One region of the Peribacillus sp. NPDC097895 genome, then DNA from elsewhere that is predicted to be linked to it. Evidence: riboswitches for the same ligand, from Rfam matches in the RefSeq annotation. Region 1 holds a riboswitch; each other region holds the start of a gene.

Region 1 (7,675 bases):
GATTCTTGTTCGGCATTGGCCTTTGTAGCACCATACTCTATTTTTCCAATTCCATTAAAAATGGATGATGCCGCGTCTTTCATGACACCGTGCTTAAGGATATAGCCCTCAGAGCGTTTGCCATAATGAATGATCGCTGTCGTAAAGTTTTGTTTTTGTTCCCCGCGACCGACTACAACGGTTTTAGTATCACCGTGCGAGCCATCGCCCATTAGATATGTTGTGTTATCTGAAATCGTATTTCCATCGTTCATCAGGCCAAGTGCCCACTCAATACGAGCGTCACGTCCTGCCACCCCACGGCGGTTAACGTAAGTCGTAAAGCCTTTTGAAAGGGTATCGACCGCCCCGTATTCCACTTTTGCATTTGCATTCGCAAATACTTCAGTTACGATGTTGGCAATCCCTTCGTTAGACTCAACAGTCGAGAAATAGTTCTCTACATATGTGACAGAGCTATTATCTTCCGCTACGATCAATACATGGTTGAAAAGTGTAGTATCTGGATTATCCAATAGGAATACCGATTGAATCGGCTCTTTGACTTCTACATTTTTCGGAACATAAAGGAATGCTCCCCCATTAACCAATGCAGCATGTAGTGCTGTTAAACGATGCTCATCTATTTTAACTCCGTCTTTCATGAAATATTTTTGCACAAGCTCAGCATGGTCACGAGCCGCTGTTAAAATATCCGTAAAAATGACGCCTTGTTCTTTCACATTTGCTGACAGATTGATATGCGCCGGCGTATTGTTGCGTTGAATGTATAAGTTTCCATTTTCTTCAATGATGGATTTAATTTCTTCCGGAAGCTCTTCTATAGAGGCAAAAGCTTCACTTTCAACCGCATGGGTCTTGAAAGAAGTAAAATTCCATTTGTCAATTTTCGTTTTATCCGGCTTTGGCATAGGGAGCTTTTCAAATTCAGAAAACGCTTGAATCCGTAGCTCTGAAAGCCAAGCAGGCTCGTTATTTTTAGTTGAATAAGAGCTTATATCCTCTTGTTCAAACGGTAATTTCGTTTCTGTAGTCATTGCAAATCCTCCTACTTACGCTTCTTCGCCAACAGTTTCGTCTTCAATGCCCAATTCTTGTTTGATCCAATCATAACCTTCCGCTTCCAAGCGGGCAGCAAGTTCAGGACCACCTGATTTAACGACACGTCCTTGCATCATAACATGTACATAGTCAGGAGTGATGTAATTCAATAGACGTTGGTAGTGAGTGATGATCAAGCACCCAAAGTCTTCTCCGCGCATTTCATTGATTCCTTTTGAAACGACTTTAAGTGCATCGATATCAAGCCCTGAATCAATCTCATCTAAAATTGCAATTTTAGGTTGAATCATCATTAATTGAAGAATCTCGTTACGTTTTTTCTCTCCGCCGGAAAAACCTTCATTTAAATAGCGTTGTGCCATATCTTCATCCATCTCAAGAAATTCCATTTTTTGGTCCATTTGACGAATGAATTTCATTAATGAAATTTCATCGCCTTCTTCACGGCGTGCATTAATGGAAGAACGTAAGAAGTCGGCGTTTGTAACACCACTGATTTCACTTGGATATTGCATAGCAAGGAATAGACCGACACGAGCACGCTCGTCGACTTCCATTTCCAAAACGTCTTCACCATCGAATGTGATGCTTCCGCTTGTTACTTCATATTTTGGGTGACCCATGATTGCTGATGATAAAGTTGATTTACCAGTTCCATTAGGTCCCATGATCGCATGGATTTCTCCACCTTTAACTTCAAGGTTAACCCCTTTTAAAATCTCTTTACCTTCAATAGATACGTGAAGATCTTTAACCGTTAATGTAGAAGCTGACATAATAATACCTCCGTGAACTAATTCCTATTTTATTACCAGAAAGTAAAGATTACTTTCTTTACTATAATTTTCGTAAAAGCATTCTCACTTTATTCTCATTCCAATTTTATAACAAATCCAATTTAGAATCAACTAATATAGATAGGGGTTTCTATTTCTTACATGGTGAAAACCTGTCCCATTCTAATAATACTAACAGTTATAGCCAACATACAGCATATTAAGCCTTATTTAGCTTTTGTTAAAATTATCTTATTATTCGGCAAATCTTCGTTGCTTATTATTATATGTTCAAAAGATTTGATTGGAAGGTATGAACGTTTCACTTTGAAAAGAAAAAAATCGGACTGTTTGGCGTTATGTAAGATAATCCAATAAGGAAACCCTTATTTTCTGGACCACTTATCATTTTACCTCTACAGACCGATCTTTTAAAGAACTCTTTTATATGCTTAGCCGTGAATTTTACGTTGTAGGTCTAGGACCATTTTGTTGCACTTTTCATGTTCCCTATCTCGTTCTTTCTCAACCTCAATACGGAGGTCTAAGTTTCTACTGTACTCACTGTAGCCAATCCCATGTGAAGACTGCATCGCCTTTTCCATTTCGCTTGTTACATTTAACTCTAGAGTATTGATAGTGAACCATCCTTTCAAATTTGTGTTTCATTTTATTTCTTTCTTTAACCTTTTACCCTACTATTCACACTTTAAACATAAAAAACCGACCCGAATTAAATCAGGCCTCTGACTGTAGACAAACTGGATGATAATTGAGTTTGTCTACAGTTTTTTTAGGATTTTAAAATTTGAACGTTACTTGGAACGTAGGGCACTCGCTTTTGCCGCAGGAGTCTCGTACCTTCCGTTCCAATCCACTAAGACTAAACAATTAAATAGAACCACTTTTGCCTACAGTCTTTTTTCGTTTCATGCGTAAAACGATTGAAGAAGTTGAAAACAACATGATACCGTTGGTTTTAGGTTACGGTTCCCATGATCAAGCGCCTTACTTCTCACTTCTCTATGTTATGTGAAAGATGAACGAACAAAACAGTTTTCCTATTCATTTCATGCGGCAGCAGACCGTAACGGATTTGTATTTGGGACGATAGTAACAACCGGAAATACGCATGATAGTCGTATCTTAGAGCATCTGATTGAACAAGTTATTGAAAAAGTTGGAAAACCTGATTGAAGCTGTTGCCGCAGATGCAACTTACAAAACACCAGCCTAACCCTATACACCTCCTCGAACAAAAGAAGGATACTTCCGCAATCATGACATGTGTAATATGAACGTTTTGATTGTTATCTCTGCCCATCGGCAGGATTTTAAAGCACTCAACAACAAATACAGAGGGCATCGAAAGTACAAATCGCTTTAAGTGCTTCAAATCCAATAAAAAATCAAAAAGGTTTCGGAATGTGACCATTCCGAAACCTTTTTGTCTACAAACTGCGATCGAATTAAATCAGGCCATTCTTGAATCATTTATCCGCTGGTACAACCGCACCTTTGTATTCCTCAAGGATGAAATCTTTGATTTCTTTAGAATGCAATACTTCTACAAGAGCTTTGATTTCTTCTTTATTTTCATCGCCTTTATTTACAGCGATGACATTCACATAAGGTGATTCGGAATCTTCGATCGCAATTGAATCTTTCAATGGATTCAAGCCAGCGTCGATTGCATAGTTAGAGTTGATCAAAACAGCATCGCCTTCGCCGCTTTCATAGATTTTCGGAAGTAATGCCGCTTCATATTCAGCGTCGAATTTAAAGTTTTTCTTATTTTCAATGATGTCTTTCGTTGTAGCTGTCGTTTTATCGATGCCCTCTTTCAACTTGATGAGGCCATTCCTTTCCAACAGTGATAAAGCACGGCCATGGTCAGCGACAGAGCTGCTTAAAATGATCGTTGCTCCATCAGGAAGTTTATCGATGCTTTTATATTTTTGTGAATATAAACCGATAGGCTCGATGTGAATCCCGCCCGCATTGACGAAATCATATCCATTCTCTTTAATTGCCGACTCTAAGAAAGGTAAGTGTTGAAAATAGTTAGCATCCAATTCCTTATCATTCAATGCCTTATTCGGTAAAACATAGTCCTGGAATGTTTCGATTTCCAAATCGATGCCTTTTTCTTTAAGTATTGGCTTTGCTTTCTCAAGGATTTCAGCATGCGGAACATTTGATGCACCTACTACTAATTTCTTCGATTCTTTATCCGTATCGCTGCCACTTTTATCCTTTTCACTTCCACAAGCCGCCAAAGCGATCGATAACACTAAAATTAATGCAAATCCCAAAAACTTTTTCATTCAATTCATCTCCCTTTATCTTTTATCCAATTTAGATGTAATCATATCTCCAATAATTTGAATTATGAAGACGATAATTAGAATAACGATAGTCGCTACAAGAGTAACGTCATTGTGATTTCTTTGATAGCCGTCCAGATAGGCTAGATTACCAAGCCCTCCTGCACCGATGACACCAGCCATTGCTGTGTAGCCGACCAATGCAATCGATGTTACCGTAATCCCGGAAATAAGGGCCGGCATCGACTCTGGAAGCAGGACCTTCCAAATGATCGTGCTCGTTTTTGCCCCCATGGATTTGGCAGCTTCAATTACACCTTTATCGATTTCACGGAGGCCGATTTCAACCATGCGTGCATAAAATGGGGCCGCACCGATAATAAGTGCTGGCAGTGCAGCATTCTCACCAATCATGGAACCGACAAGTGCTTTAGTGAATGGAATGAGCAGCACGATCAAAATAAGAAACGGAATGGAACGGAATATATTAACGACAGCACTCATAACCACGTTAACCGTCCGGTTTTGCCACATATTCCCTTTCCCTGTCAAGAACAGGATCAACCCTAATAGTATGCCTATAAAAAAGGTAGCTACTACAGATATGCTTGTCATATATAGTGTTTCTTTCGTTGCTTCAATAATGTCTTCCCAATCCACATTCGGCAATAATTCTTCAAGCATGAGTAATCACCTCCACGCCTACCTGCTGTTCTTTAATGAATTCGATTGCGCGGAGCATTTCATCCTCTGTGCCATCAAGATGGATGAACAGCGTTCCATATGAACCGCTTCTGGTTTGGGATATCTTACCTTGAACGATATTAACGTCCAACTCGTAGTTACGTACGAGCTTGGTGATCAACGGGCTTTCGGCATGGTCCCCTACAAAGGTCAGTTGAATAACTTTACCTGCAGGAAAGCGTTCGAGTAAATGGTCCATTGTTTCTTTCGTTTCTTCCGGTTCCGTTACCTGTTGCACGAAACGCTTTGTCATTTGTTCTTTAGGATTCTTGAAAACATCCAGGACAGGTCCCTGTTCAACAACTTGCCCGCTTTCCATCACAGCCACACGGTGACAGATTTTACGTATTACATGCATCTCATGTGTTATCAACACAATCGTTAGCCCAAGGCGCTGATTGATGTCAACAAGCAATTCAAGTATGGAGTCAGTAGTCTGTGGATCTAAAGCAGAAGTCGCTTCATCACATAGCAGCACTTTAGGATCATTGGCAAGAGCCCTGGCTATTCCCACCCTTTGCTTTTGCCCACCGCTCAATTGCGATGGATACGCCTTTTCCCTGCCTTCCAGTCCGACTAACTTGATTAATTCGTTCACACGTTTGGTGCGTTCATATTTCGAAACTCCTGCAATTTCCAACGGAAAGGAAATGTTCTCTTGGACGGTCCTGGACCATAATAGATTGAAATGTTGGAAAATCATGCTGATTTCTTGACGGGCCATACGAAGCTTTGCCCCATTTATCTTAGAAATTTCCTTATCAGCCACCACAACGGATCCCTCCGTGGGCGTTTCCAAGCCATTGAGCATTCTGATCAAAGTACTTTTCCCAGCTCCACTGTAGCCAATAATACCGAAAATCTCGCCTTTATTTATTTCAACATTTACATTATTTACAGCCTTGATCGTCTCACTGCTTCCTTTTCCTGTTCGAAACAGCTTACTGACATTAGTCAATGTAATCATTAATACTCACCTCTTTATCCAATAAAACCTATGAACTTAGTTGATTTCTCTACATAATTAGTTTGTGCTTTTACCAATTTCACTGCCCATGCAAAGGTTTCCCCAATATGGAATAGAAAAAACCTTTCTGCATGAGCAGAAAGGCAGGTAAAAAGATTGGCCTTCCTCTCATCTTCCAAAGTGATTAAACTTTGTGTGAATTGGCACCTTTCCAAGGAAATCTCCTTGTCGGTTGCCGGGTTTCATCGGGCACATCCCTCCACCTCTCTTGATAAGAGCTAATATATAGAATATTTTGTACATCATTAAGTTCTTTAGTATGGTGAAATTTTATCATAGATAAAAAAGGAGTGCAATGTATAATATTTCTATAATAATATGAACTTGTCTTTTCCTTAAATCGTTTTAGAAGCCAAGGAGACGATATTCGTTGCTTTTTCAATTGCCTGCTCTAAATCTTCAATTAAATCCTCAACATTTTCTATCCCAATGGATAGGCGGACTTGATCAGCACTCACACCCGCTTTCGCCAGACCTGCATCATTCAATTGTTGATGGGTCGTGCTGGCGGGATGGATGATTAAACTCTTAGCATCCCCAACATTCGCTACATGGGACCATAATTCAACCGAATTGATAAGTTTCGCTCCGGCCTCACGGTCACCTTGTATTCCAAAGGTCACAACCGATCCTGCTCCCTTAGGCAAGTATTTATCTGCAAGGGCTTTATCCGGATGATCCTCATTAGCAGGATATGAAACCCAGGTCACGGCCGGATGATTTTTCAAATATTGAATGACAGACTTGGTGTTCGAGATATGCTCTTTCATTCTTACATGCAGCGTTTCAAGTCCAAGCGTAAACTGAAATGCACTTTGGGCACTTAACGCAGGGCCTAAATCACGAAGTAATTGCACTCGGGCTTTTGTAATAAAAGCAGCGGGTCCCACTGCCTCCGAATATACGAGATCATCGTAGCTTGGATCAGGCTCGGTAAAGCCAGGGTAGTTTGGCGAGTTCCAGTCGAACTTCCCTCCATCCACAATGACACCGCCTAATGTCGTCCCATTTCCCAATAGCCATTTTGTAGCAGAATGGATGACAATATCCGCTCCAAAATCAATGGGTCTGCAAAGATATGGTGTAGCGAAGGTATTATCGATAATTAAAGGTATGCCGGCATCGTGGGCGATATCCGCTACCGCTTCGATATCTAGGACTCTCAAGCTTGGATTTCCAATTGTTTCGGCAAATATGGCTTTTGTTCTTGGCGTAATCGCCCTTTTAAAATTTTCAGGGTCATCAGGGGAGACGAATTTCACTTTAATCCCATATTTAGGGAGAGTATTCTCAAAAAGATTATACGTACCACCATACAATGTAGAGGCTGAAACAATCTCATCCCCTGCACCGGCAATATTCAAGATTGACAGGGAAATGGCCGCCATTCCGCTTGCTGTTGCCAATCCGCCGATCCCGCCTTCCAATAAGGCCATTCTCTCCTCGAAAACGCTGACCGTGGGGTTATGGAGTCGAGAATAGATATAGCCATTCTCCTTTAAGCCAAATAAATTTGCTGCATGGTCGGTGTCTTTGAACAAGTATGCATTACTTTGGTAAACAGGAACTGCACGGGCACCTGTTTCATCAGCTTGCAGACCACCATGAACACTCAATGTTTCGAAACGCAACTTTTTCTCTGACATACGCTTTCTCCTCTTCTTCTATCGATTTAGTTGGAATTATAATAAAACCAGGAAATCCATTGAATAACAAAAAAACCACTTCCACAAGAAGAG
Region 2 (7,675 bases), on a different contig from region 1:
CGGATTTTACTTCAAAAAAACGAAAAAAATCAATGGATGGAACGGTGCCGCGGCATTCGCACGGGACAAAAAGATAGTATTACCTCAAATTTGGCCACTGGCGGGGAAGCCATTTCATTGGATACTTTCATCAAGAATAATCCGGAAGCCATTACGATTCCTGTCGAACAAAAGATCCAGCATATCCTTCGTACACTGCCTGCAGAAACCGAAGCTGTCTTTGAAAGGCTATTCGAGTTGGGAATTGATCTAGGTATCGATAAAAAAGGGCAAATATGGATAATGGACATTAACTCGAAACCTGGCAGGAAAATCATTCAGCTACTACAGCCGGAGACCATGAAAGATATACATCGCGCACCTTTTCAATATAGCCAGTATTTAGCCGAACATCTTCAGAAAGCAGGTGAATAAAAAATGAGAAAGACTTATCCTGCAGAAATTGCCGCTATCCCTGGCAATGTCCTCTTCTACCCTTCAGAACTTGGAGATTTGGCAGAGATTGAATTAATCTATTTCGGACAACATTCATGTCCTGCCACCGTGAAACAAAACCCGGCCATCAATCAATCAATCGTCCTATCGGAAAGTCTCGCGGAATCGCTTATATTCGATCACACCGATATTCCTCTTCATTTATTCATATACGGCAAAAGCATCCATATCGGACCGCTGGTTGGAATTTTTTCTTCAGGCTTCACCGGCCTTTCAAACAAACCGCTAGGGGAAAGATCGGATTTTTTCTCAAAGCTCCTTTCCCTGAGCAAAACAACAGGCTGTATCCCCTTTGTTTTCGGAGAGAATGTAATCAATTGGGATGAGGAGACAATCAAGGGTTATGTGTTTGAGAACGATAACTGGCACATTGATGAATTCCCTTTTCCAAATGTCATTTATGACCGGCTTCCCAATCGTTTGACGGAAAACCGCGATGGACCTAAAGAAGTGAAGCAAAAATTCCAAAAAGAATATACCATTCCATGGTACAATCCAGGTTTTTTCAATAAATGGGATGTAAATGAAAGGTTATGTGCGGATGAGCGGGCCCTGCCTTATTTACCGGAAACGTATCCATTTCAATCCATATCTGTGGTAGAAACCCTTCTTTCCCACTACCGTCAAGTTTATATAAAGCCCATTCATGGCAGCTTGGGTCTAGGCATTCATCAAATTCTTTACGATAAGCATGATGATGTGTATTATTGCCGCTATACAAATGAAGCTAAGGAAAATAAATTGCAAAAGTTTTCCACACTTGAATCCATCGTTAAACATATCTTTCATGACCGACCGCTTGAAAATCTTATCGTGCAGCAGGGCATTCCATTAATACGATCCGAAAAACGCCCAGTGGATTTCCGCGTTCATACGAACAAGGACAGTAATGGTATATGGCAGGTAACCGCCATCGCCGCTAAAATTGCCGGTACCGGCAGCGTCACGACCCATATTAAAAGTGGCGGGGTCATCAAAACGATTGCTGAACTTTTCGGAGATGACGCTGAAGCAAAAGAAGTCGAGAAAAAGCTCTCGGAAGCCGCACTAGTATTAAGTGACAGTATTGAAAGACACATGGACGGAATCATCGCAGAAATCGGATTTGATTTTGGATTGGATAAAAAGGGCCAGGTTTGGATGTTTGAAGCAAATTCGAAACCAGGACGCTCCATATTCTCACATCCAAAACTCAAGGATTTTGAATTGTTAACCCGAAAGCTTAGCCTGGATTACGCCATTTATCTTACGGAACAGACGATTACAAATGCCATCAGTGTGCAGCGATGAATATTTTTTACGATATCCCCTCTGAATCTTGGTACCACACCCAAGAGAATGGAGAACTATTCGCCGGCGCTGCCGCGGAAGAAATCCGCTATAAAAAGGACCATTTGAATCAAACACTATTACCAATCACGATATTTCCCGTTTCCAGGATGCTCGTCGTTGGGATATTGACTTCTTTCAATCCCAAAAGGGAATCAGGTTTAGGAGGAAACTTGACCCTTTTTCGGGATTTATCGTTATATTTATCGAAACATGGAATTTTGACCTATGCATTCACAGGAAACGCCCTTCATTCGGAGTCATTGAGAGGATATGTCTTTTCCTCCGAAACAAACAAGTGGATCGAGTGCAGGATGCCGCTCCCTGACATTGTCTATAACCGGATTCCATCGAGGCGCTACGAGTCATCCGGTGAATTCGAACGGATCATCAACCACATCAAAGAGCACCGAATGATTCTATTCAATCCCTGTTTTTTAGATAAATATGTAATGTTTGAAGCATTAAAGGAAGATGAATTCCTTTCCAATCACCTTCCGCCCACGACATTGCTGCGAAACGGCGAATGCCTTAATGCTTTCCTGGAGGCCCACAAGCATATATACCTAAAACCTTGCAAAGGAAGCCAAGGGAAGGGCATTTACACCATCATCAAAAATCCTGATGGTACACTTTTGTTCAATAGCCTAAAACATGGTGAATCCTTTCCGGATTTCACTTCATTCTGGGAAACAAAAAAAAGGGATTTATTAAAAAGAAGCTACCTTGCTCAACGAGCGATCATACCAAAAAAACTTCTTGGTCATCGTTACGATTACCGGATTCTCGTCCATTATGAAAAGGGATTTTATAATGTGACTGGCAAAGCTGTAAGGATGTCACAAACACAGGAAATCACTACCCACACTCCGAGAGGGGGTAAGCTTTTCCCCTATCAAAGCCTCCAATCAAGAAGTTTGGATCTAAACTTGGCGAATATTGCTCAAAAATGCGGAGAGATTCTTTCAAAAAAAATCGGATTTCTTGGAGAGTTTTCCATTGATATAGGCGAAGATGAATCGGGCTCGCTCTTCATATACGAAGTGAACTCAAAGCCCATGCAATTCGATGAAGAGGAAATTGAAGCCAACCGGCTTTTACATTTAAAAAATCTTTTCATTGAATTAACTTTTTCCAACCTGACAATAAAATAACACCTCCAGCTGCCGTTTTCCATTATAATTAAATGAGAGACAGCATATATGGAGGTAATACATATGATCACTCATTTTCAATGGGCACCACTGCATAAGAATCTGCCAGGATGGAAAATTTCCTTTTTCTTCAACAAACAGGTAGTCCAAGCTTTGTATCATAAAGATGGATCCATCGAGTGGACAGCCAACCCGCCTTCCGAAACAGATGAAACCAAACTCAAAAGCATGATCCATGACTTAATGGTCTTCCATGTATATGAATGAATGAATGAACCCACCCTTTTACATTCATGAAATCCCTAAACAGAATAAAAAAACCTCCTTTGCCTAAAACTAATGAAAAGGTTAGGAGGGATTTATTTTGGATAAAGAAAAAATGACATTTTTGAAAGATACCGAATATGATGGCAAGGACTCCGTTTACCTGGATATTGACCGTATCATCAATGAAGGAATGGCAGGCGGAAATGTATATGAAGTCGCTAATCTTCGAAACATCGAGGAAGCACATGATTTTTATGATGAAACCGATCCCAATGTCAACAACTAACGATGGTGGGTTCTCTTATGGAGAACCCGCCCCTTTATCCCGTTCATCTCCGTATCAAGAAAATATGCTTGCACTGCATTCCCCCTACATAAAATCCGACTTTTATAAGTCATTCAAGTTCTTGAATGACAAATAGAAAACATGCAGTCGGACAGTTAAACGGATAGCATTCAAATAGTCCCATTCTCCCTCGCACTCAAAACATTTTCGTTTAAAATCGATGTAATGATATGCTCCGAATCCCATTCATGGTCAGATCTCTCGATAAGGGGATAGCGATTCGGTAAAACGACTTGCTGTATTTCATGAACGGTCAGTCCTTGATCATGTAAACGCAAAATTTCACCACGTAGGTTTTCCAAATAATCCAGTTTTTTTCGAAACATTTCCTTTCCTTCGGGAACATGCCCCGCATGACAGCAAAAAACATCCTTAAAGTCATATTGGAGTAATCTTTTTATGGAATCGATGATGACCGGGACTGACTCTTCCCTTAGGACAAGCTTTGTTTTTGGTGTTACGAAAAGATCACCTGAAAAGAGCATGCCATTACTGTGATTCAAAAACACCATATGGTCTTTTGCATGACCAGGAGTAAAAATCGGCTCCCACGTTTGGGTACGGGAATGAATGGTCTTCCCTAGCGGCTCAGCTTTAAATGCGTCTCTCTTCCCCCAAAATTTTTTGCGATATTCAGGATATTCAGCATCCCTCGCACAAACATCGACCGACATCGGATGAATAAATATCGGGACCTGTTTATGTTCCTTTATCCAGGCTGCTCCCCCCGTATGGTCCTCATGATAATGCGTAAGGGCCACTAAATCGAAATCGGCAGTCTCATAGAATGGAATAAGTTCTTCCAACAATATCTGTGCGCCCGTATCAATCAATAGACCATCCGTTACAAAGACATAGACACTCATCCCCGATTTGATCCCACTTGGAGTCCCGTGCACACAAACCACATCATTTACCGTCTTGATTTCTATCATGCATTGCCTCCCCCATCATTGTAAAAATAGTTTATCTTTTTCACATTATTACAATAAATGTATTATCTCTTTACACATTTGACAAGGAAATAATGGAATAATCCACCTGGAAGGAAAGATATGAAAATGGCATCATAACCATTTGGTCAGGCAAAAAAATTATTCTAAAATTACAGAATCGATTGACAATGGATAAATTAACAAATAATATAGATTATATTAAAAAACTTGAAATATTCCAAAATAATAATAATTTACTTATCAAGAGTGACGGAGGGATCAGGCCCTGTGATGTCCGGCAACCGCCCCGATCGGGAACGGTGCCACTTCCTGCAGAATGATTGCATTCTGAAAGATAAGACGAGATATAATTTCGCTGCCTCTTTCAGAATAATGGAGACAGTTTTTTTATGTTTAAGGGGGAAGGTTCATGATTGAAATCCGTTCGGTCCGAAAGGAATACATCTCGAAAAAAAACCGAGTTATCGGAGTGGATAACGTATCTTTGACCATTCAAAAAGGGGAAGTGTACGGAATTGTCGGCTACAGCGGAGCCGGAAAAAGCTCATTACTCCGCTGCTTGAATTTGCTTGAACGTCCGACAGGAGGAAATATCATCATTGACGGGATTGACTTAACCACTTTATCAAGCAAAGAGCTTCGTAAACAACGTCAAAAAATCGGAATGATATTTCAACACTTTTCTTTGGTCAGTTCCAAAACCGTTTTTGAAAATGTTGCTTTCGCGTTGAAGGCTGCACGCCAATCGAAGGCTGCCATCAGGTTACGTGTATTGGAACTTTTGGAGATCGTTGGGCTCAGTGATAAAAAAGATGCCTACCCGGCCCAGCTTAGCGGTGGCCAGAAGCAACGGGTAGGCATCGCACGCGCTCTAGCCAATGACCCTACTGTACTATTATGTGATGAAGCGACTTCAGCCCTGGATCCTACAACGACTAAAGCGATTTTACAGTTATTAAAAAAGATAAGTCGGGAGCTAGGGATCACCATCGTGCTGATTACACATGAAATGGAAGTGGTCAAAGAACTATGCCACCGAGTAGCCGTCATGCAGGATGGCCGCGTAATAGAAGAGGGTTCCGTATATGAGATCTTTTCACAGCCTAAAGAGGAGTTAACGAAGCAATTCATTAGCAGTGTCCTGGATTTCGAACTTCCCTCACATTTGGTTGAAGAGAGTAAAGGAACGATCATCAAAATTCAATTCGAAGGGCAAACCGCCGGTGAATCGATTCTTTCGGATACTCTCCAATCCCATTCAGTAAAGGGTAATATCTTGCACGGTAAGATTGAGTATATTCAGGATATCCCATTTGGGATCTTGATCATTGAATTAATTGGTGAAGCCGAACAAATTCATTCGGCATTGGAATATATAAAGAGTCGTTCCAGCTCTGTGGAGGTGTTAAAACATGTCACTGCTTGAATCCATCGTCAATATTTTACCGGATCTTAATAAAGCCTTTATTGAAACGATTTATATGGTCGGCATTTCCCTTGCGATAGCCCTTCTTATCGGTTTGCCACTTGGCGTGTTACTGTTTACGACGACCAGGAATTTATTTTTTGAAAATATCGTCGTGAATCGATCTCTCGGCTTTGCAGTCAATATAGTCCGTTCAATCCCTTTCATCATTCTCTTGGTGGCTCTTCTTCCTTTAACGGATCTGCTAACTGGATCAACGATTGGGCCAAAAGCGGCATCTGTTTCCCTATCCGTATCCGCGATACCTTTTTTTGCAAGGATCGTTGAATCGGCATTGCGTGAAATAGACAAAGGAGTGATTGAAGCTGCCATTGCCGTGGGTGCCACTCCATGGATGATCATTAAGGATGTACTTCTTCCAGAGGCAAGACCGGGAATCATTCAAGGGCTTACATTAACGACCATTTCACTTATCGGTTACTCAGCAATGGCAGGGACAATCGGCGGAGGGGGAATCGGGGATCTGGCCATCCGGTACGGATATTACCGTTATGACAACACAGTCATGATCACGACAATCGTCGTGTTGATCTGCCTTGTACAAATCATTCAAATGGTCGGTGACAAAGCTTCATACTTAGTGAACAAACGATAGAATCACTCATTTTTTCAATGATTCAATACATTTCAGGAGGAATTTCATTTGAAGAAAATAGCTTCATTATTATCAGTCTGTGCACTCGCTCTTGGCTTGGCAGCTTGCGGAAGCGATGATGCATCACCAAAAACAGAAGACAAAAAAGAATTGAAGATTGGGGCGACTACCGGGCCCTACGCCGACATGGTTAAAGAAGCCATCAAACCAGGTTTGGAAGATCTCGGGTACAAAATAGAAATCGTTGAATTCACCGACTATATCCAGCCGAATAAGTCACTTGGCAACAACTCGATCGATGCCAACCTATTCCAGCATAAAGTGTATATGGATAACTTCGCTAAAGAAAATGATTTAGAGCTTTCTGACCTTATCATAGTTCCTACAGCACCAATGGGGATATACTCAAACAAATATAAAACACTGAAAGAAATTAAAGACGGTGCATCCCTGGCAGTGCCTAATGATCCAGTAAACCTCGCACGTGCACTAAAAGTACTGGTGGATGAAAAGCTAATTGAAGTCGATCCAAATGTCGATCCTTTAAAAATATCTGAAAAAGATGTAACGAAAAATCCAAAAAACATCCAATTCAAGCCATTGGAATCCGCTCAATTGCCACGGGCAACAGACAGTGTTGACCTATCTGCGGTACCAGGCAACTTCGCTCTTGCAGCGAAAATGGAACTCCAGGATGCCCTTGTTTTAGAAAATATGCCGGATATGTATCGAAACGTTGTCGCAGTGAATACAAAGGATGTTGACGCTCAATTTGCCAAGGATATAAAATCCGTAGTAGAATCCGACGAATTTGAAAAAGTGATTGATAGCAAATTTACCGGTTTCGGAAAACCAGCTTGGATGAAGTGATCAATAAACCACAATATTCGAGGCCTGTTTCCCTTTTCTGGGAACAGGCCTAAACATTAAGGAGAATAAATATGAATACCCTACTGGAAGTCCGCAGCGGCCCCGCCTATTATGCCTGCAGGGCAAATATTCTTGACACCCTGGAAGCAAAACTGAGTAAAGGGAACATAAGCAAAG
Region 3 (7,675 bases), on a different contig from region 1:
TTTCATCGGCAATCTCATTTAACCTGGTCAAGCCGTATTCGGTTGTCCAAAACTCTGGTAAAATAACGATATCGGCTTGTATAAAACCTCCACATGTAAAAAATGCTTTACAAGATGAGGATAAACATATATCATTTGTGACTAGAATTTCAAGAAATTTCAGAGAAGGTGTAAAAATGTTGCAATTTGAAAAATCAAGACTGCTTCAGGAACTGCCCAAGCAGTTTTTTGCCTCTCTAGTCGCAAAAGTCAATGCGATTACAGCACAAGGTCATGATGTCATTAATTTAGGTCAGGGGAATCCTGATCAGCCGACACCTGAGCATATTGTGAAAAGTTTGCAGGCAGCCGCTGAAAAACCGATAAATCATAAATATTCACCGTTCCGTGGACATCAATATTTAAAAGATGCTGCCGCTGTCTTTTATGAACGTGAATATGGGGTCAAGCTCGATCCCAATAGCGAAGTGGCGATTCTCTTTGGTGGAAAGGCAGGACTTGTAGAATTGCCACAATGTTTATTGAATCCTGGGGATACGATTCTGGTTCCTGATCCCGGCTATCCTGATTATCTTTCCGGTGTTGTTTTAGCTCAGGCAAAAACGGAATTCATGCCGCTGACAGAAGAAAATGGTTTTCTTCCGGATTACAAAGATATACATAGTGATGTGCTTGATAAAGCAAAAATGATGTTCTTGAACTATCCGAATAATCCTACTGGTGCATCTGCAACTTTAAGTTTCTTTGAGGAAACGGTCTCCTGCGCAAAAGAGCATTCAATTTGTGTGGTCCACGATTTTGCTTATGGGGCGATAGGATTTGAAGGGAAAAAACCGATAAGCTTTCTCCAAGCTGAGGGAGCGAAGGATATAGGAATTGAAATATATACACTATCGAAAACATATAATATGGCAGGGTGGAGAGTCGGCTTCGCAGTTGGGAATAAAAGTGTCATAGAAGCGCTTGAGCTTTTGCAAGACCATCTTTATGTGAGTCTCTTCCCGGCGATACAAGAAGCAGCGGCAAGTGCTCTACTTGACTCGCAGAGTTGTGTAGAGGAGCTTGTGAAGAAATACGAGGGGCGAAGGAATGTTTTCATTGAGGGATTACAGGCCATCGGCTGGGATGTCGAAGCTCCGGACGCCTCTTTTTTTGCCTGGCTCAAGATACCAAAAGGGTTTACCTCAGAGAGTTTTGCGGACTATTTATTAACGCATGCCCATGTAGCTGTAGCTGCTGGAAATGGATTTGGTGAATTTGGCGAAGGGTACGTCAGGGTAGGGCTTCTTACTTCCGAAGAACGGCTTAAAGAGGCTGTCGAACGGATACGCGCATTAAACATATTTTAACTGGGGGGAGAAGTTATCCACCTTTAAATAATCATAAACCTATTGACAAAGTACGGATTACCTGTCAGAATACAAACTAAATTCTTAATCTTTCGATACTTGAACATAACTATATATCAGCGTTTTCTTATTTTGAGCAGGTGGAGGGACTAGCCCTATGAAGCCCAGCAACCGACCGTAATTCCATTGTAAAATGGGGCGAAATTCATCGCCGGATTTTCTTGAAATCCACAAGGCACGGTGCTAATTCTTGCAGCTAATGGCTGGGAGATAAGAAGATGGCTTTTTAAAGCCTCTTCATTGTGAAGGGGCTTTTGTCATTTTGGGATTTAAAGTTAATGACTTCGAGATTCTACTAACGTGTTATAGGAGTGATCAGATGAGCGAGATAATCGCTACTTACTTAATTCATGATTTTGATGGAAATCATGAGAAAAAAGCAGAAAGCATTGCCTTGGGTTTGACTGTGGGAACATGGACGGACCTGCCCCATTTAGTTCAGATGCAGCTGGAAAAGCATAAGGGACGTGTCGTCTCTGTGACACCATTAGCTGAAGAAGAGAAGGCTAACCGCTATTTTGATCGGAAGGTGTACCGTTCATTCATTAAAATTGCTTATCCAACGGGGAATTTCTCTAATGATTTACCAGCAATCCTCACGACGGTCTTCGGCAAACTTTCATTGGACGGTGAAATTAAACTGATCGACTTGGATTTTATCGGTGATATTCACAAAGCTTTTCCTGGTCCGCAATTTGGTATTGCAGGCATAAGAGAGAAGATTGATGTATATAATCGACCTCTGGTGATGAGTATTTTCAAAGGTGTGTTAGGACGGGATTTAACATTCCATAATGAGCAACTGAAGCAACAGGCATTAGGAGGTGTCGATCTTGTAAAAGACGACGAGATTCTCTTTGACCAGGAACAGACTCCATTTATCGATCGAATTAAAACCGGAAAAAGAATATTGAATGAAGTCTATGAAACCACTGGTCATCGAACTTTATATGCTGTCAATCTATCAGGGAAAACATTTGAATTATTGGAAAAGGCGGAGCAAGCAGCTGAAGCGGGGGCTGACGCTTTATTGTTCAACGTTCATACATATGGTTTGGATGTAATGCAAGCCTTGCGTGAACATGATCATATTAAGCTACCGATCATGGCACATCCCGCATTTAGCGGAGCGTTGGCTTCTTCATCCTTTTATGGAATCGGCTATCCATTATTGCTTGGTAAATTAGTGAGGCTTTCAGGTGCAGATTTATCCTTATTCCCATCCCCTTATGGAAATGTCGCACTTGAAAAAGACGAGACATTAGCCATTGCAAAAGCTCTGACAAAAGATGAACTTTCATGGAAAAAAGCCTTCCCTGTTCCTTCTGCAGGCATACATCCGGGCATGGTTCCCGACCTAATCAAGGATTTTGGTATAGACAGTGTAATCAATGCCGGAGGTGGAATCCACGGACACCCTGACGGAGCAGAAGGCGGGGCCAAGGCTTTCCGTTCTGCTGTGGAAGCCGTTCTAGCAGGAAAGGACCTATCTGAAGCGGCGGCTGAGGAAGAAACACTAAAAAAAGCTCTTGTTTTATGGGGAGGCTTATAAGAAATAATGAAACCGATCATCTTTTGTGATTTTGACGGTACGATCACCAACACAGATAATATCATTTCTATCATGAAAAAATTTGCGCCTCCAGAATGGGAAGAGTTGAAAGATGGGGTTCTTCAACAAAAAATCAGTATATCCTCTGGGGTAGGCGATATGTTTTCTTTGCTTGACAGTGACTTGAAGGATGACATTATTCAATATGTAACAGACACAGCTGGCATTCGGCCAGGGTTTTATGAATTCGTTGAGTATACGAAACAGGCTAACATTCCTTTATATATAGTAAGCGGAGGCATGGATTTTTTTATTGAACCTCTTTTACATGATATCTTGCCCAAAGATTCCGTTTTTTGCAATAATGCCTACTTCGATAAGGAAAAGATCTATATTGAGTGGCCCAATGCTTGTGATGACCAATGTAAAAATGATTGTGGCTGCTGTAAGCCATCAATTATGAGGGAAATTGCCGGCGAGTCTGATTTTAAACTCGTCATAGGAGATTCAGTGACTGATTTTGAAGCAGCAAAAAAGGCTGATTTTGTCATTGCTCGTGACATTCTGCTTGAGAAATGTAATAAAGAAGGAATCCCACATCAAGGATTTGAAACGTTTTATGATGTAATTGACATTTTAAAGCAGCGGGAGGAGGTATGGGCATGAACACACATAGTAAAGAATGGCTGGAATTGGCGGAGATTAAAGCAGAACTGGCCGAAAGGGATTGGTTCATGGGAACAAGCGGGAATTTATCCATCCGTGAACCCAAAAGCCCTTTCTTTTATATTACGGCAAGCGGTAAAGATAAACGAAAACAAACGGATTCGGACTTTTTACTGGTGGATTTAAAAGGAAACCCTGTTGAAGAAATGGAGTTAAGACCTTCAGCCGAAACTTTGCTTCATACCGTTATTTACGGGAAAACCAATGCGAACTGTGTACTCCATATCCACACAGTGGAAAATAATGTGATGTCGGAATTGTACGGGGATGAAGGTCAAGTGACTTTTCGGAATCATGAAATCATTAAAGCGACTGGTAAGTGGGATGAAGATTCAGAGTTGCGCATTCCAATCATATATAACCACGCTGACATTCCGCTGTTATCTGAAAAGTTCAAGCCACATGTAGAAGAAGACTCTGGCGCCGTGCTCATCCGTAATCATGGTATAACGGTTTGGGGTGAAAGCGGGCTCGAAGCAAAAAGAATACTTGAAGCTTGTGAATTTTTATTTCAATATCAACTTTTGCTCAATCAACAACAGGCACTTACAGGTTCTGTAAGATAAAATATAGAGGAGGAATGTATGATGGCGACAATTAGATTCCATGAAACAAACGAGGTTATTGAAAACGGTGAACAGGTAAAAAGTTTTTTAGAAACACAAGGTGTAATATATGAGAAATGGGATATTTCGAAATTACCTGCTCATCTTGTAGAAAAGTATGATCTAACTGATGCTGACAAGGAGGAAATCCTTTTAACATTCCAATCTGAGATAGCGGAAATTTCGGAAAGAAGAGGTTATAAAGCGCATGATATCATCACATTATCCGATGCAAATCCAAACCTGGATAAAATGCTTGAAAACTTTAAGCAGGAACATCACCATGAGGATGACGAAGTGCGTTTCATAGCAGGCGGAACGAGTATCTTTGCCATTGAAGGCAGTGATAAACAGTGGTTTGATGTACGGCTTAATCCAGGAGATCTAATTAGCGTACCAGAATCAACAAGACATTATTTCACGTTGGCCGAGGATAGGAAAACCGTTGCAGTTCGGATTTTCGTTACAGCGGCGGGATGGGTGCCAATTTACGAAAAAGACGAAGTTCAAGCATGAGTCATTGTTGAAAACCAGCTTACGAGCTGGTTTTTTTATGTGGTCCCGGCAAATGATTTAGAAGGATAAGTATGATAGAATTTAACGGAATCAAATTTATCAGGATCATAGGAGCAGATACGAATGAAAACAACGGAAGTATACATATTAGGCGGTTTTCTCGGCAGCGGGAAAACGACGCTTCTACGAAATATATTAAAACAGGAAAGTGAAGCGGGTAGAAAAGTGGCCGTCCTTTTAAATGAGCTCGGCAGTGTATCGGTGGACAGTGGGTTGATAGGGGATGAAGTACCTCTGAAGGAGCTGTTTGACGGGTGCATTTGCTGTACCATTCAGGATAAGTTGGAGGTACAGCTCCATGAATTGTTAACTGAAAACGACTTGGACGCCGTTTATATTGAAACGACAGGCGCTGCACATCCTGTTGAAGTACTGGATGGTATCATGTCGCCGCTTTTCGCTAAAAGGCTAGAATATAAAGGGATAATAACAGTTGTCGATTTATTAAGGTGGCGCGATCGGGAAGAGCTCTCGCCGCAGCTGCGGCAGTTGCTTGCTGAACAAATTCACCATGCCGATTTCATATTATTGAATAAAGCGGATTTAGTTAGTGAGATGGAAGCCGCACAGCTGATTTATACGATTCAGGCGCTGAATACGGATGCTGTATGTTTATTGACAGAGTATGCAGCCGTTTCCTTGGCATCGCTGCAACAAATGCAACGAAAAAAACAAAAGGGAGTTCAAAAGCTTAATGTCCACGACCATTTGCATCTATCTGCAGTCGTTCATACTTTTGAAGGAGCTGTGGAACAAACTGACTTTGAAGATTGGCTTAGGTCTCTTCCGGAAACGGTCTATAGAATGAAAGGATACATTTCCTTTACCCATTCCCAATACCCTCATTTATTCCAATACTCATACGGAATGCCGATGTATATGAACGAAATGATAAAAATGCCATTGAATATCGTCATAATCGGTGAAAAGTTGGAGAGGGAGAGTATTATCAGTACGTTGAAGGCTATGGAAGCGAAAGCGGCTCAATAACGTTTACCGCCTATTTATGAAGGGAAATATAAAAGAGACTTTCTAAGGAGGCGGTATACATGCCATGGAATAATAATGATTACCCGGATTCAATGAAGAATTTAGATAAAGATGTCAGGGAAAAGGCTATTGAAATTGCAAATGCAATGTTGGAAGAAGGATATGAGGATGGAAAGGCCATTCCAATTGCCATAGACCGGGCTAAAAAGTTTGTGGGAAAAGATTGAAAAAGTGGTCAGACCCATTACTGGGTCTGACCATTTTTATTGCTGCATTCCAAAGGCGGCAAATGTCTTTTCGTCTTCTATTAATCCGCAAGCAGCACATTGAACCCGAACTTCAGGACCATTATATGCTAGATGGAATGGCTGAAGGGAATCGTTCGAATATTGTTCAACGATCTCACCGGATTGCGGATCCTTTTTAATGGGGGTTGCTACTTGCTGAATGAGATTGAAGCGAGATTTATTTGTTCGGCAATTTGGACAGCGGTATACTTGAGACATTGTACTCACTCCCTTTTGAATTTTTAAAAGCGTAATCGTATTATTAAGATAGTCTTTACAAGGTTGATTCATAATATGTATAAATTAGTAATGGATGGAAGGGATAAAATGAAAGAAACAGAAATGCAAGAAGAATTGTTGGAGGCTTATTTAAGTATATGGAATAATCGCAAGGTGACGGATGGAGGCGGAAGGGAAGTGTTATCTGAACTCATCCGTCGTGAGCTTTTGGATGAAAATGCACATCCCCGTGCCCGTAAACCAGTCTTGGAGAAGTTTTACCTCAGCATTAAACGTGTGATGCAATCTTCACTTTCTAACGAGATGAAAACCGCCATCGCCATGGCCTATGTCACTGAACTGGAAAGATTATGATCGCCATTCAGACATTGCGAACGCTGTTGGCAAATTTTCTTACCCGCTTCATACTTTTTTCACAACTCATTGTTAAAATTTTATAAAACTAGTTATTTAATGAATAAGGAGCTAAAAATATGAAGTGGAGCATTGCGCTTTTACTTGCCGTCTTACTGCTTACTGGATGTACTAGCAGTAATACTTTTACTAAAATAAACAAAGGTGAATCTTTCTTGGCGACCGTCAATATCAAGGATACTTCCCTTACTTTCATAGATGAAAACTATCATTCTTTTGCCACATGGGATATTTCAGAACCATTTACCGGTGCGTTGCTACTGGCAGATAAAGATACTATCTTGATTTATGGGAAAGAGATGGAGAAAGTCCAGGCGTATTCTTTATCAGCTGGAAAACTGATTAACAGTTGGGAAGTAGGGAAAGGAATCGTCAATATGCAGTTGTTGCATGATGGAAAAAGCATCGTGGCGGTCAATCAATCGAATCACTCCATATACTTTTTTAATGATGAAGGGGAGGAGCAGGATATCGTCAAGGTAGGTAAAAGCCCCTTGACCGTTCTGCAAGGAGTGGAGGAGAATCGTTTGTATGTCATTAACTTTGGTGATACCAAATGTTCAGTGATAAATCTTGAAACGAAAAAGGTCGATTTTGAATTTCCGATACATAGTTCTAGCACCGGCTCTTTATTAAGGGAGACAAAGGATGAAATATGGATAGGGGGCCATGGTGATGGGGACCAAGTGGAAGAAAATCTATATATTTATTCGGCAAGTACAGGAGAGTTGAAGAGTAAGTTGAAGGCTCCCACCATGCCGATAAAGTTCCTTGAGAATGATGAGGGCATTTTTGTCCTTAGTCACGGTACAAGCTCCTTATATAAATTAAATGATCAATATGAGGAAGTGAAAAGCAAAGTGGTCGGAGTCAATC

What was found. A riboswitch is a leader RNA that binds a small molecule or an ion and turns the genes downstream of it on or off. The one in region 1 is predicted to bind S-adenosylmethionine.
Region 2: linked by a shared signal. The riboswitch ahead of ACQKMH_RS14395 (methionine ABC transporter ATP-binding protein) and the one ahead of ACQKMH_RS17080 (methionine ABC transporter ATP-binding protein) in region 1 are both predicted to bind S-adenosylmethionine.
Region 3: linked by a shared signal. The riboswitch ahead of mtnW (2,3-diketo-5-methylthiopentyl-1-phosphate enolase) and the one ahead of ACQKMH_RS17080 (methionine ABC transporter ATP-binding protein) in region 1 are both predicted to bind S-adenosylmethionine.

What each region holds. Positions count from the first base shown of each region.
Region 1 covers NZ_JBNNSH010000003.1:150,818-158,492, forward strand. Annotated here, with positions in the region: gene sufD (Fe-S cluster assembly protein SufD) at 1-1,037, opposite strand, end outside; gene sufC (Fe-S cluster assembly ATPase SufC) at 1,053-1,838, opposite strand; partial or broken gene ACQKMH_RS17065 (IS5/IS1182 family transposase) at 2,868-3,241, shown strand; gene ACQKMH_RS17070 (MetQ/NlpA family ABC transporter substrate-binding protein) at 3,329-4,165, opposite strand; gene ACQKMH_RS17075 (methionine ABC transporter permease) at 4,181-4,849, opposite strand; gene ACQKMH_RS17080 (methionine ABC transporter ATP-binding protein) at 4,842-5,876, opposite strand; SAM riboswitch class I at 6,042-6,154, opposite strand; gene ACQKMH_RS17085 (O-acetylhomoserine aminocarboxypropyltransferase/cysteine synthase family protein) at 6,272-7,582, opposite strand.
Region 2 covers NZ_JBNNSH010000002.1:617,073-624,747, forward strand. Annotated here, with positions in the region: gene ACQKMH_RS14365 (YheC/YheD family protein) at 1-414, shown strand, start outside; gene ACQKMH_RS14370 (YheC/YheD family protein) at 418-1,785, shown strand; gene ACQKMH_RS14375 (YheC/YheD family protein) at 1,782-2,978, shown strand; gene ACQKMH_RS14380 (YheE family protein) at 3,042-3,245, shown strand; gene ACQKMH_RS14385 (hypothetical protein) at 3,343-3,531, shown strand; gene ACQKMH_RS14390 (MBL fold metallo-hydrolase) at 3,702-4,526, opposite strand; SAM riboswitch class I at 4,782-4,888, shown strand; gene ACQKMH_RS14395 (methionine ABC transporter ATP-binding protein) at 4,957-5,973, shown strand; gene ACQKMH_RS14400 (methionine ABC transporter permease) at 5,960-6,628, shown strand; gene ACQKMH_RS14405 (MetQ/NlpA family ABC transporter substrate-binding protein) at 6,677-7,498, shown strand; gene ACQKMH_RS14410 (iron-containing alcohol dehydrogenase family protein) at 7,570-7,675, shown strand, end outside.
Region 3 covers NZ_JBNNSH010000001.1:1,561,914-1,569,588, forward strand. Annotated here, with positions in the region: gene ACQKMH_RS07550 (pyridoxal phosphate-dependent aminotransferase) at 177-1,349, shown strand; SAM riboswitch class I at 1,474-1,626, shown strand; gene mtnW (2,3-diketo-5-methylthiopentyl-1-phosphate enolase) at 1,729-2,961, shown strand; gene ACQKMH_RS07560 (2-hydroxy-3-keto-5-methylthiopentenyl-1-phosphate phosphatase) at 2,968-3,627, shown strand; gene ACQKMH_RS07565 (methylthioribulose 1-phosphate dehydratase) at 3,624-4,253, shown strand; gene ACQKMH_RS07570 (cupin domain-containing protein) at 4,275-4,808, shown strand; gene ACQKMH_RS07575 (CobW family GTP-binding protein) at 4,932-5,858, shown strand; gene ACQKMH_RS07580 (hypothetical protein) at 5,918-6,085, shown strand; gene ACQKMH_RS07585 (hypothetical protein) at 6,122-6,364, opposite strand; gene ACQKMH_RS07590 (hypothetical protein) at 6,440-6,739, shown strand; gene ACQKMH_RS07595 (WD40 repeat domain-containing protein) at 6,859-7,675, shown strand, end outside.